DNA from 2 places in the Leifsonia shinshuensis genome. Region 2 is predicted to be linked to the other one. Evidence: predicted binding sites of a transcription regulator. Region 2 holds the regulator's gene; the other holds the start of a gene.

Region 1 (4,991 bases), 330 kb from region 2:
CGACGTAGACGTCGGGCAGGAAGTTCATCTCGATCTTGATCGTGCCGTCGCCCGAGCACGCCTCGCAGCGGCCGCCCTTGACGTTGAAGCTGAACCGGCCGGGCAGGTAGCCGCGGGCCTTGGCCTCCGGCGTCTCGGCGAACAGGTTGCGGATGCGGTCGAAGACGCCCGTGTAGGTCGCCGGGTTGGAGCGCGGCGTGCGCCCGATCGGCGCCTGGTCGACGTGCACCACCTTGTCCAGGTTCTCCAGGCCCGTCACCGTCCGGTGCTTGCCCGGCAGCTTGCGGGCGCCGTTGAGCTTGTTGGCCAGCACCCGGTAGAGGATGTCGTTGACCAGCGACGACTTGCCGGAGCCGGAGACTCCGGTGACCGCCACGAACGTGCCGAGCGGGAAGTCGACCGACACCTTCTTGAGGTTGTTGGCCTCCGCGTCGACCACCCGGATCACGCGCTTCTTGTCGACCTTGCGGCGCTTCTCCGGGATGACGATCTCGCGCCGCCCGGCCAGATAGTCGCCGGTCAGCGACTCGGTGTTGGCCAGCAGCTCGTCGTACGACCCGGAGTGCACCACATGGCCGCCGTTGACGCCGGCGCCCGGGCCGATGTCCACGATCCAGTCGGCGGTGCGGATGGTGTCCTCGTCGTGCTCGACCACGATCAGCGTGTTGCCGAGGTCGCGCAGCGCGACGAGCGTGTCGATGAGACGCCGGTTGTCGCGCTGGTGCAGGCCGATGCTCGGCTCGTCCAGCACGTACAGCACGCCGGTGAGGCCCGACCCGATCTGGGTCGCCAGCCGGATGCGCTGCGCCTCGCCGCCGGACAGCGTCGCAGCGGCACGGGCGAGGTCGAGGTAGCTGAGGCCGACCTGGATGAGGAAGTCGAGGCGGATCTTGATCTCGCGCAGCACCTGCGCGCCGATCTTCTGCTCGCGCTCGGTCAGGTGCAGCTTCTCCATGAACGCGCGGGCGTCGGACAGGCTCAGCAGCGACGCGTCCGCGATGGACGCGCCGTGGATGAGCACCGAGAGCACCTCGGGCTTCAGCCGCTTGCCCTGGCAGACCGGGCACGGCACCTCGCGGAGGTACTCGGCCCAGCGGGCGCGCTGGGTGTCTGTCTCGGCCTGCATGTACTGGCGCTCGATGTAGGGCACGACGCCCTCGAAGCCGGACGTGTAGGACATCTCACGGCCGTAGCGGTTCTTCCACCGCACCTTGACCTCGAAGTTGTCGCCGCGGAGGACGGCCTCCCTGACGTTCTGGGGCAGCTTCTTCCACGGCGTCTTCAGCGAGAAGCCGAGGTCGCGCGCGAGGCCGTCGAGCAGCTTCTCGTAGTAGTTGAAGAGGCCCTTGCCCTGCGTGGTCCATGGGACGATGACGCCGTCGGCGATGCTCAGCTCATCGTCGCCGAGCAGCAGGTCCTCGTCCACCGACATGCGGGTGCCGAGGCCGGAGCACTCCGGGCAGGCGCCGAACGGCGCGTTGAACGAGAAGGTGCGCGGCTCGATCTCGGTGAGCTGGATCGGGTGGCCGTTGGGGCAGGACAGCTTCTCGCTGAACGACTGCCACGCCTCAGGGCCCTCGCGGTCGACGAAGTTGACCTGCACCAGGCCGTCGGTGAGCCGCAGCGCGGTCTCCAGCGAGTCGGTGAGGCGGCCCAGGATGTCGGGGCCGGCGACCAGGCGGTCGACCACGACGGAGATGTCGTGCTTGTACTGCTTCTTGAGCGTCGGCGGCTCGCTGAGCTGGATCTGTTCGCCGTCCACGAGCGCGCGCGAGTATCCGCTCGCGGCGAGCTCCTTGAACAGGTCGACGAACTCGCCCTTCTTCTGCGAGATGACCGGGCTGACGACCATGTAGCGCGTGCCGGTCTCGAGCTCCATGAGCTGGTCGGCGATCTGCTGCACCGTCTGGCGCTGGATCTTCTCACCGCAGACCGGGCAGTGCGGGACGCCGATGCGCGCCCAGAGCAGTCGCATGTAGTCGTAGATCTCGGTGATCGTGCCGACCGTCGACCGCGGGTTGCGGTTGGTGGACTTCTGGTCGATCGACACCGCAGGGCTGAGGCCTTCGATGAAGTCGACGTCGGGCCGGTCGACCTGCCCGAGGAACTGCCGCGCGTAGGCCGACAGCGACTCGACGTACCGGCGCTGCCCCTCCGCGAAGATCGTGTCGAACGCGAGCGACGACTTGCCCGAGCCGGACAGGCCGGTGAAGACGACCAGCGAGTCGCGCGGGATCTCGAGGTCGACGTTGTGGAGGTTGTGCACCCGCGCGCCGCGGACGCTGAGGTGCGAACCGACGACCTTGCCCGGATTGCCTGCCGAACTCCTGCTACTCAGAGTGCTCACTCGTTCCATTCTCCGCTATTCGCCGTCGCCCCACCCGTGTGTTCGCCCTCCGCGCACCGGCACGGCGCCCGTCGGAGACCCCCGTCGGCGAGTTCGAAGCTTTGTTCGATTCTAGCAACCCGGACAGGGGATGTGCGACCACGCGCGAGCGTACGCCCGACCACCGACATTCGTGACCGGCGCTGTCCTCACGCGCGCGGGCGGGCGAGCAGCAGCGCCGCCAGCAGGACCACGAGCCCCACGATCGCGGCGCCCGACAGCATCGCGAGCCACGGCGCCGCGGACGGCCGCGCGACCAGCAGCAGGACGATCGCGACCGCCTGGACCGGCACCTGGATCACGACCACCCGCCGCAGCGACGGCAGCAGCACCGCGGGCTGCAGCCGCGCGCCCGCGGGGAGGACGAGCGTCCACGCCGCGAGCACGTGCAGCACGTGCACCGCGGCGATCACGGCGAGCACGCGCAGGGTCAGCGTCCCCGGCTCGAGAAGGGTGGAGAACGCGAGCACGCCGATCAGCACCCACGCGACCCGCCAGCGCGGGACGGCCACGGCGACCGCGGTGAGGAGGACGGCCAGGGCGGGCCACGGGCCGCTGGGGGCGGTGGTGACGGCGAGCGGGACGGCCACGACGGCGAAGGCGACGCGGAGCGACCAGGCGGGGACGGTGCGGCCGAGGTCGGGGGCGGGTGGGGCGGGGTGTTCAGGCGTGGATGCCACACGGCGTGCGCGGTCGGTGCCCGCGGCGGCGTCGCGGTCTGCCGGAGCGCTCATGGCCGCCTCCCCGGCGTCGCCAGCCGCCGCAGCACCGCGTCCCGCTCCGGCGACGCCCATACCAGCAGCTCCGCGCCGGCCGCCCGCAGCCGATCGAGCCGCAGCCCGCGCTCCAGGTCCACCACGCGCAGGGCGAGGCGCTCGCGGGCAGGCAGCTCGTCCACGCTGCGCGGGGGCAGGACATCCACCACGATCACCCGGTGCCCGGCCGCCCGCCAGGTGAGCGCGAGGCGCATGGCCTGGTCGTCCAGGAACGTCGACATCACGAAGACGACAGCGCCCTGCGCCAGCCGCGGCGCCCGGGCACGCTCGGTCGCCGAGCCGTGCGCGGTCGTCAGCTCGACGGCCCGCAGGACGCGGTGCAGGTGCCGCGACCCGGCGCGCGGCGGCAGGGCGCGGCGGGCGTCGGACAGGTCGTCGAAACCGACCCGGTCGGACGCGGCGGCGTACGCGCCGGCCAGCGAGACCGCGGCCTCCCGCGCCAGGTCGAGCGACGTCGCCCCCGGCCGCGGGTACGGCGCCGCCCAGCCAGCGACGGCCCCTGGCACGTCGTCGCGCGCGTCGACGACGAGCTGCACCGCGGCGTCGGAGGTCGCGGTGGTCCGGCGCACGTAGAGCTCGCCGGGGCGCTGGGCGAGGCGGGCGGTCGCCTTCCAGTCGATGCGGCGGAGCCGGTCGCCGGGACGGAAGCGGTCGATGTCGCGGAACTCGCCGCCGTCGCCCGGCCGGGCGGACACGTGGCCGCCGGTCAGGCCGAGCAGCCGCGCGGGCAGCGGGAGGCTGCGGAGCCGCTGCGACGCCGGCCGCACCACGCGCTCCGCGACGGCGGGGAGGCCGGGGTCGCCGGTCCACGCGGCGTCGGGCCCGATCCCCCGCGCCGCGAGCGCCAGGATGCGCTGCGGGCCGGAGTGCGAGACCGCGACGTGGAAGCGCAGCCGGCCGGCCTCCCGGGGCGTCACCACGGCGTCCTCGGGCTCCCGGTCGGCGCGGTGGATCCGCAGGTGCACACCGTCCACCCGCCCCTCCGCCTCGGCCACGGCGTCGACGCGCACGCGGCCGTCCGGGTCGTCGCCGCCGATGGTCGCGCGGGTGCGGGAGGCCGCGGACTCCGGCCGCGACGACCAGCCGAGCACCGCCGCCAGCAGGAGCGGCGCCGCGACGAGGACGAGCTCCACCCGGGACAGCACGAACGCGGCGACCAGGCACACGACCGCGACGATCGCGGCCGCGGTCACCCCCGGGCTCAGCGCCCACCCCGAACCACCCGCCGGCGCCTCCGTCCGCTCGCGCGGGCCGGGCATGCGCGCGCGGGACCAGAGCGACATCAGCCGGCCACCGTCCGCTCCCGCGACCACGACCGCATCAGCCGGCCGTCTCCCGCTCGCGCGTCCCCACCGCCGGCGGTCCCGCGACCGAGGACACGACCTCCAGAACCACCTGCGACGCGCTCACGCCGCTGGTCCACGCCTGCACGGTGAGCGTCAGCCGGTGCGCGAGGACCGGGACGGCGACGCGCTTGACGTCGTCGGGGATGACGTAGTCGCGGCCCGCGAGCACCGCCAGCGCACGGGCCACCAGCAGGAGGCCCTGCGACCCGCGCGGCGAGGCGCCGACCTCCACGGAGCGGTGGCGTCGGGTGGCGGCGGCGAGGCGGACGCAGTAAGCGGCGATGTCGGGGTCGACGTCCACCCGCTCGACCCCCGCCTGCATCGCCAGCAGCGTGCGGGCGTCGATGACCGGGTCGACCGTCGCGACCTCGTGCCGGCGCGCGACGCGGGCGAGCAGGACCTCCGTCTCGCCGTCCGCGTCCGGGTAGCCGACGCCGAGCCGCACCATGAACCGGTCGAGCTGCGCCTCCGGGAGGGCGTACG
Region 2 (4,991 bases):
TCGCGGATGAGGACACCGCGTTCCAGCAGGGCCTCGAACACCGCGTGCGGGTCGTCGACGCCGCCGAAGAGCACGAAGTTGCTGCCGCTGCGGTGCGGTCGGTAGCCGAGCTCGGCAAGCTCGATGACGAGGCGGTCGCGCTGCGCCCGGATCTCGCCGACCATCGCGAGCATCTCGTCGGAGTGGGCGAGAGCGCCGAGCGCCGCGGCCTGGGTGATCGCGGACAGGTGGTACGGCAGGCGCACCAGCCGGAGCGCGTCAACGACGGCCGGATCGGCCGCGAGGTAGCCGACGCGCGCGCCCGCGAACGCGAACGCCTTGCTCATGGTCCGAGAGATGAGCAGCCGCTCCCGCCCGGGGATCAGCGTGAGCGCCGACGGCTCGCCGTCCGGCATGAACTCGGCATAAGCCTCGTCCACGATCACGATGCCGCGCGCCGCGGAGTACACGGCTTCGATCGTCTCGAGCGTCAGCGGCGTTCCGGTCGGGTTGTTCGGCGAGCAGAGGATGACGATGTCCGGATCGTGCTCGCGCACGGCCGCCGCCGCGGTCTCGGGCGACAGCTCGAACTCGGCGTCGCGTCCGGCCGCGATCCAGCTCGTCCCGGTCCCGGAGGCGAGCAGCGGATACATGGAGTACGTGGGAGCGAACCCGAGCAGGCTCCGCCCCGGCCCGCCGAAGGCCTGGAGGATGTGCTGAAGCACCTCGTTGGACCCGTTGGCCGCCCACAGCTGCTCGGCGGCGAGTCCGTGCCCGAGGTACCGCGCGAACGCCTCCCGCAGCTCGGTGAACTCCCGGTCCGGGTAGCGGTTCACCCCGGTGACGGCGACGGCGACCCGCGCGACGATGTCGGCGGCGACGTCCTCCGGAACCGGATGCGTGTTCTCGTTCACGTTCAACGCGACGGGCACGACCTTCTGCGGCGCCCCGTACGGGGTGCGACCGCGCAGGTCGTCACGGATCGGAAGATCGGAGAGGGAGGTCACCCCTCAATGGTAGTCAGCAGCGCTGAGCCCTCCCGCCGTGTGACGCCTCAAGACACACACCCCCCGCCTCGACGCCCCTCGGTCGCCGCCGCCCCAGAAGACCTAGAGAAGGAGACACGACCCCAAATCTTCTGCCGAACCCCCTTCTGCAGGAAATTGCCCGACCTGTCACACCAAATCTCCTTCACCTGAGGTGTCGCGGCCGCGGCGGACGGAGCAACAGGAAATGCTTCGCCGTGTCGCCCCAAAGCTCCTTTTTCGGCGGCCGTAGGTGAGCGAGCTGAGCTGGCGGCGGATCAACCGCCCCCTACTTGTCGTACTGCGCCGGAATCGCCAGCTGCTGCCCCGGCGTCACCACCGCCGACGACAGCCCGTTCAGGCTGACCAGATCGGCGATGACATCCCGCGGGTCCGCATTCGGAGCCAGCCGAGAGGCCACCGACCACAGCGAGTCCCCCGACTGCACGGTCACGTAGTGGAAGGTCGCGTGCGTCTGCTCCCCCGAAGCCGCCGCACCCCCACCGTTGAGCGCGAACACGAACGCCCCGATCACGATCGGCAGAGCCGCGAGCAGCGTCAGGACCACTCGTCCCCGCCGCGTCAGCCGCAGCCGAACGCGCGAAGACATCCCCGCGTCGCCCATCTCAACGTTCGTCATCCCGACGTTGTGAACCACTGCTGTGCTCATCGTGACCTCCAAAGGGCTTCGGTCGAAGCTCTGTTCCGAATATATCTTCGAATGTTCGAGACCGCAATCCTCGGGCCGGCAGAAAATCCCCGATGTTTTTCGAGACACACTCGAACACATGTTTGTCGGGCAGCCGTACTGTGGATACAGTTTCGATTGTCTGGACGCAAGACAACCAGGCACCACCGACATTCGGTTCCTCCGGGTGTCGGCGACGGTCACGAAGGGACGAGCGTGTCGAACGAGAACCAGGCTCCGCGCACGCGGCGCCGCAAGAACCTCAGCGAGAAGCAGCTCGCCATCCTCGACGTGATCCAGAAGTCCGTGAGCCAGCGCGGCTACCCGCCGAGCATGCGCGAGATCGGCGACGCCGTCGGCCTCTCCAGCCTCTCTTCCGTCACCCACCAGCTCAACCAGCTGGAGCTGAGCGGCTACCTGCGCCGCGACCCGAACCGGCCGCGCGCGCTGGAGATCCTCATCGACCTCCCGTCGGCGCCCACCCCCGACTTCGAGAACCAGACCCCGGTCGGCGACGCCGCCATGGTCCCGCTGGTGGGTCGCATCGCCGCCGGCGTGCCGATCACCGCCGAGCAGCAGGTGGAGGAGGTCTTCCCACTCCCGCGCCAGCTCGTCGGCAACGGCGAGCTCTTCATGCTCAAGGTGATCGGCGAGTCGATGATCGACGCCGCCATCTGCGACGGCGACTGGGTGGTCGTCCGCGCGCAGAACACGGCGGAGAACGGCGACATCGTCGCGGCCATGCTGGACGAGGAGGCCACCGTCAAGGTGTTCCGCCAGCGCGACGGCCACACCTGGCTGCTGCCGCGCAACTCGAACTTCGAGCCGATCCTGGGCGACTACTCCACCATCCTCGGCAAGGTCGTAGCCGTCCTCCGCGCCGTCTGACCCGAGACGTGACTAGTTGCGGGATTCGCCACCGCGATTTCCGCGATTAGTCACGTCTCGATTTGGGTTAGGCCCAGCCGAGTTCCTGGAGGCGGGCGTCGTCCAGGCCGAAGTAGTGGCCGATCTCGTGCACGAGGGTCACGCGCACTCGGGCGCGCAGCTCGTCCACGGTCGCGCACGACGCCTCGAGGTTGTTGCGGAACAGCGTGATGCGATCCGGGAGCTCCCCGAAGCCGTAGACCCCGCGTCGCGTCAGCGGATGCCCGGTGTAGAGCCCGTAGAGCCGAGGGCGCGCGCCGGTGGGCTGGTCGGCGACGAGGATGGCCACGTTCTCCAGCGGCCGCACCATGTCGTCCGGCAGCGCGTCGAACACCTCGTCGACCAGAGCGTCGAACTCCTCGTCCGAGATGCGCACCATGCGCTCATCATCCCCGAACCGGCGGAGGCCGCGCTCCCCCGTCCGCGCAGAGCGGAACGGGACAGCACGGCCTCGGCCGGCGGAGCGGTTCAGGCCGTGACGCCCGCCCGCTCCCGCACGTCGCGCGTCGCCGCGATGATGTTGCGCAGCGACGCCACCGTCTCGTCGTAGCCGCGGGTCTTCAGCCCGCAGTCCGGGTTCACCCAGAGCTGACGACCGGGAATCGCGCCGAGCGCCGTCTCCAGCAGCTCGGTCACCTCGGCGACCGACGGCACGCGCGGCGAGTGGATGTCGTAGACGCCAGGGCCGATGCCGTGCTCGAACCCGGAGCGCTGGATGTCGTGGACGACCTCCATCCGGCTGCGCGCGGCTTCGATGCTGGTCACGTCGGCGTCGAGGTTGCGGATCGCGTCGATGACCACGCCGAACTCCGAGTAGCAGAGGTGCGTGTGGATCTGCGTCTTGTCCGCCACCCCGGAGGTCGCGAGCCGGAACGAGCCCACCGACCACTCCAGGTAGCCGGCCTGATCGGCGCGCTTCAGCGGCAGCAGCTCGCGCAGCGCCGGCTCGTCCACCTGCACGACGCGGATGCCCGCCGCCTCCAGGTCCGCGATCTCGTCGCGCAGCGCCAGCGCCACCTGCCGCGCCGTCTCGCCGAGCGGCTGGTCGTCGCGCACGAACGACCAGGCGAGGATCGTGACCGGCCCGGTCAGCATCCCCTTGACCGGCTTCTCGGTCAGCGTCTGGGTGTAGGTCGACCAGTCGACCGTGATCGGCTTCGGCCGCGACACGTCGCCCCAGAGGATCGAGGGGCGCGTGCAGCGCGACCCGTACGACTGCACCCAGCCGTTCTGCGTCACCGCGAAGCCGTCCAGGTTCTCGGCGAAGTACTGCACCATGTCGTTGCGCTCGGGCTCGCCGTGCACGATCACGTCGAGGCCGATCTCCTCCTGGAGGTCGACGACGCGCTTGATCTCCGCCTGCATCCGGCCCAGGTACTCGGCCTCGTCGATGACGCCCTTGGCGAGCTGGGCGCGCGAGCGGCGGATGTCCGCGGTCTGCGGGAACGATCCGATCGTGGTGGTCGGCAGGAACGGCAGGTGCAGTGCCTCGTCCTGCGCCGCCTGCCGCGCGCCGTACTCGCCGCGGCGGAAGTCGGCCCGGGTGAGCCCGGCCTCGCGCGCTCGCACGGCCTCCACGCGCACGCCGGGGGCGGCTGCACGGTCGGCGAGCGCCGCGGTCGCGCCGGTCAGCTCGTCCTGGATGGCCTCGTGGCCGTCCACGATGCCGCGCGCCAGCACGGCGACCTGGCCGACCTTCTGGTCGGCGAACGCGAGCCACGTCTTCAAGCGCGCGTCGAGGTCCGGCTCGTCGTCCACGTCGTGCGGGACGTGCTGAAGCGAGGTGGAGGTCGACACCGCGACGTCGGGGCTCAGCGACAGCAGCTCCGTCAGCTTCCCGAACGCGGCCTCCAGATCGCCGCGCCAGATGTTGTGGCCGTCGATCACGCCGCCGACGAGGGTCTTGCCCGCCAGCCCGGCGGTCGTGGCGGCGTCGAGTCCGGCCGGGACGCCGCCCTTCACCAGGTCGAGGGAAATCGCCTCCACGGGCGAGACGGCGAGCACCGGGAGGGCGTCGTCCAGGCTGCCGTAGGGCGCCGCGACGAAGATCGCAGGCCGTTCGGCGGCTCCCCCCAGCGCGGCGTACGCGGCGCGCGCGGCCTCCAGCACCTCCGTGCGCGGCTCTTCGACGCTCTCGGAGACGAGCGCGGGCTCGTCCAGCTGCACCCACGGCGCGCCCGCGGCGGCGAGACGCGCCAGCAGCTCACGGTAGACCGGCAGCAGGTCGCCGAGCCGCGACAGCGGGCGGAAGCCCTCCGGCGCGTCGTCGCTCGCCTTGCTCAGCAGCAGGAACGTCACCGGGCCGACGATCGCCGGGCGCGTGACGAAGCCGGCTGCGCGGGCCTCCTCGAACTCCCGGACGATGCGGTCGG

Evidence for each region. Region 2 encodes LexA, which represses DNA repair genes until DNA is damaged. Its sites were predicted from a motif close to TCGAACANNTGTTCGA; they were not measured.
Region 1: a site for LexA is predicted at 2,441-2,456, ahead of uvrA (excinuclease ABC subunit UvrA). Genes of this name have one in related genera too.

The regions. Positions count from the first base shown of each region.
Region 1 is NZ_CP043641.1:532,404-537,394, reverse strand. It holds gene uvrA (excinuclease ABC subunit UvrA) at 1-2,356, opposite strand, end outside; gene F1C12_RS02610 (hypothetical protein) at 2,536-3,120, opposite strand; gene F1C12_RS02605 (DUF58 domain-containing protein) at 3,117-4,445, opposite strand; gene F1C12_RS02600 (AAA family ATPase) at 4,483-4,991, opposite strand, start outside.
Region 2 is NZ_CP043641.1:199,401-204,391, reverse strand. It holds gene F1C12_RS01020 (histidinol-phosphate transaminase) at 1-986, opposite strand, end outside; gene F1C12_RS01015 (LysM peptidoglycan-binding domain-containing protein) at 1,294-1,674, opposite strand; gene lexA (transcriptional repressor LexA) at 1,909-2,580, shown strand; gene F1C12_RS01005 (metallopeptidase family protein) at 2,648-2,998, opposite strand; gene metE (5-methyltetrahydropteroyltriglutamate--homocysteine S-methyltransferase) at 3,088-4,991, opposite strand, start outside.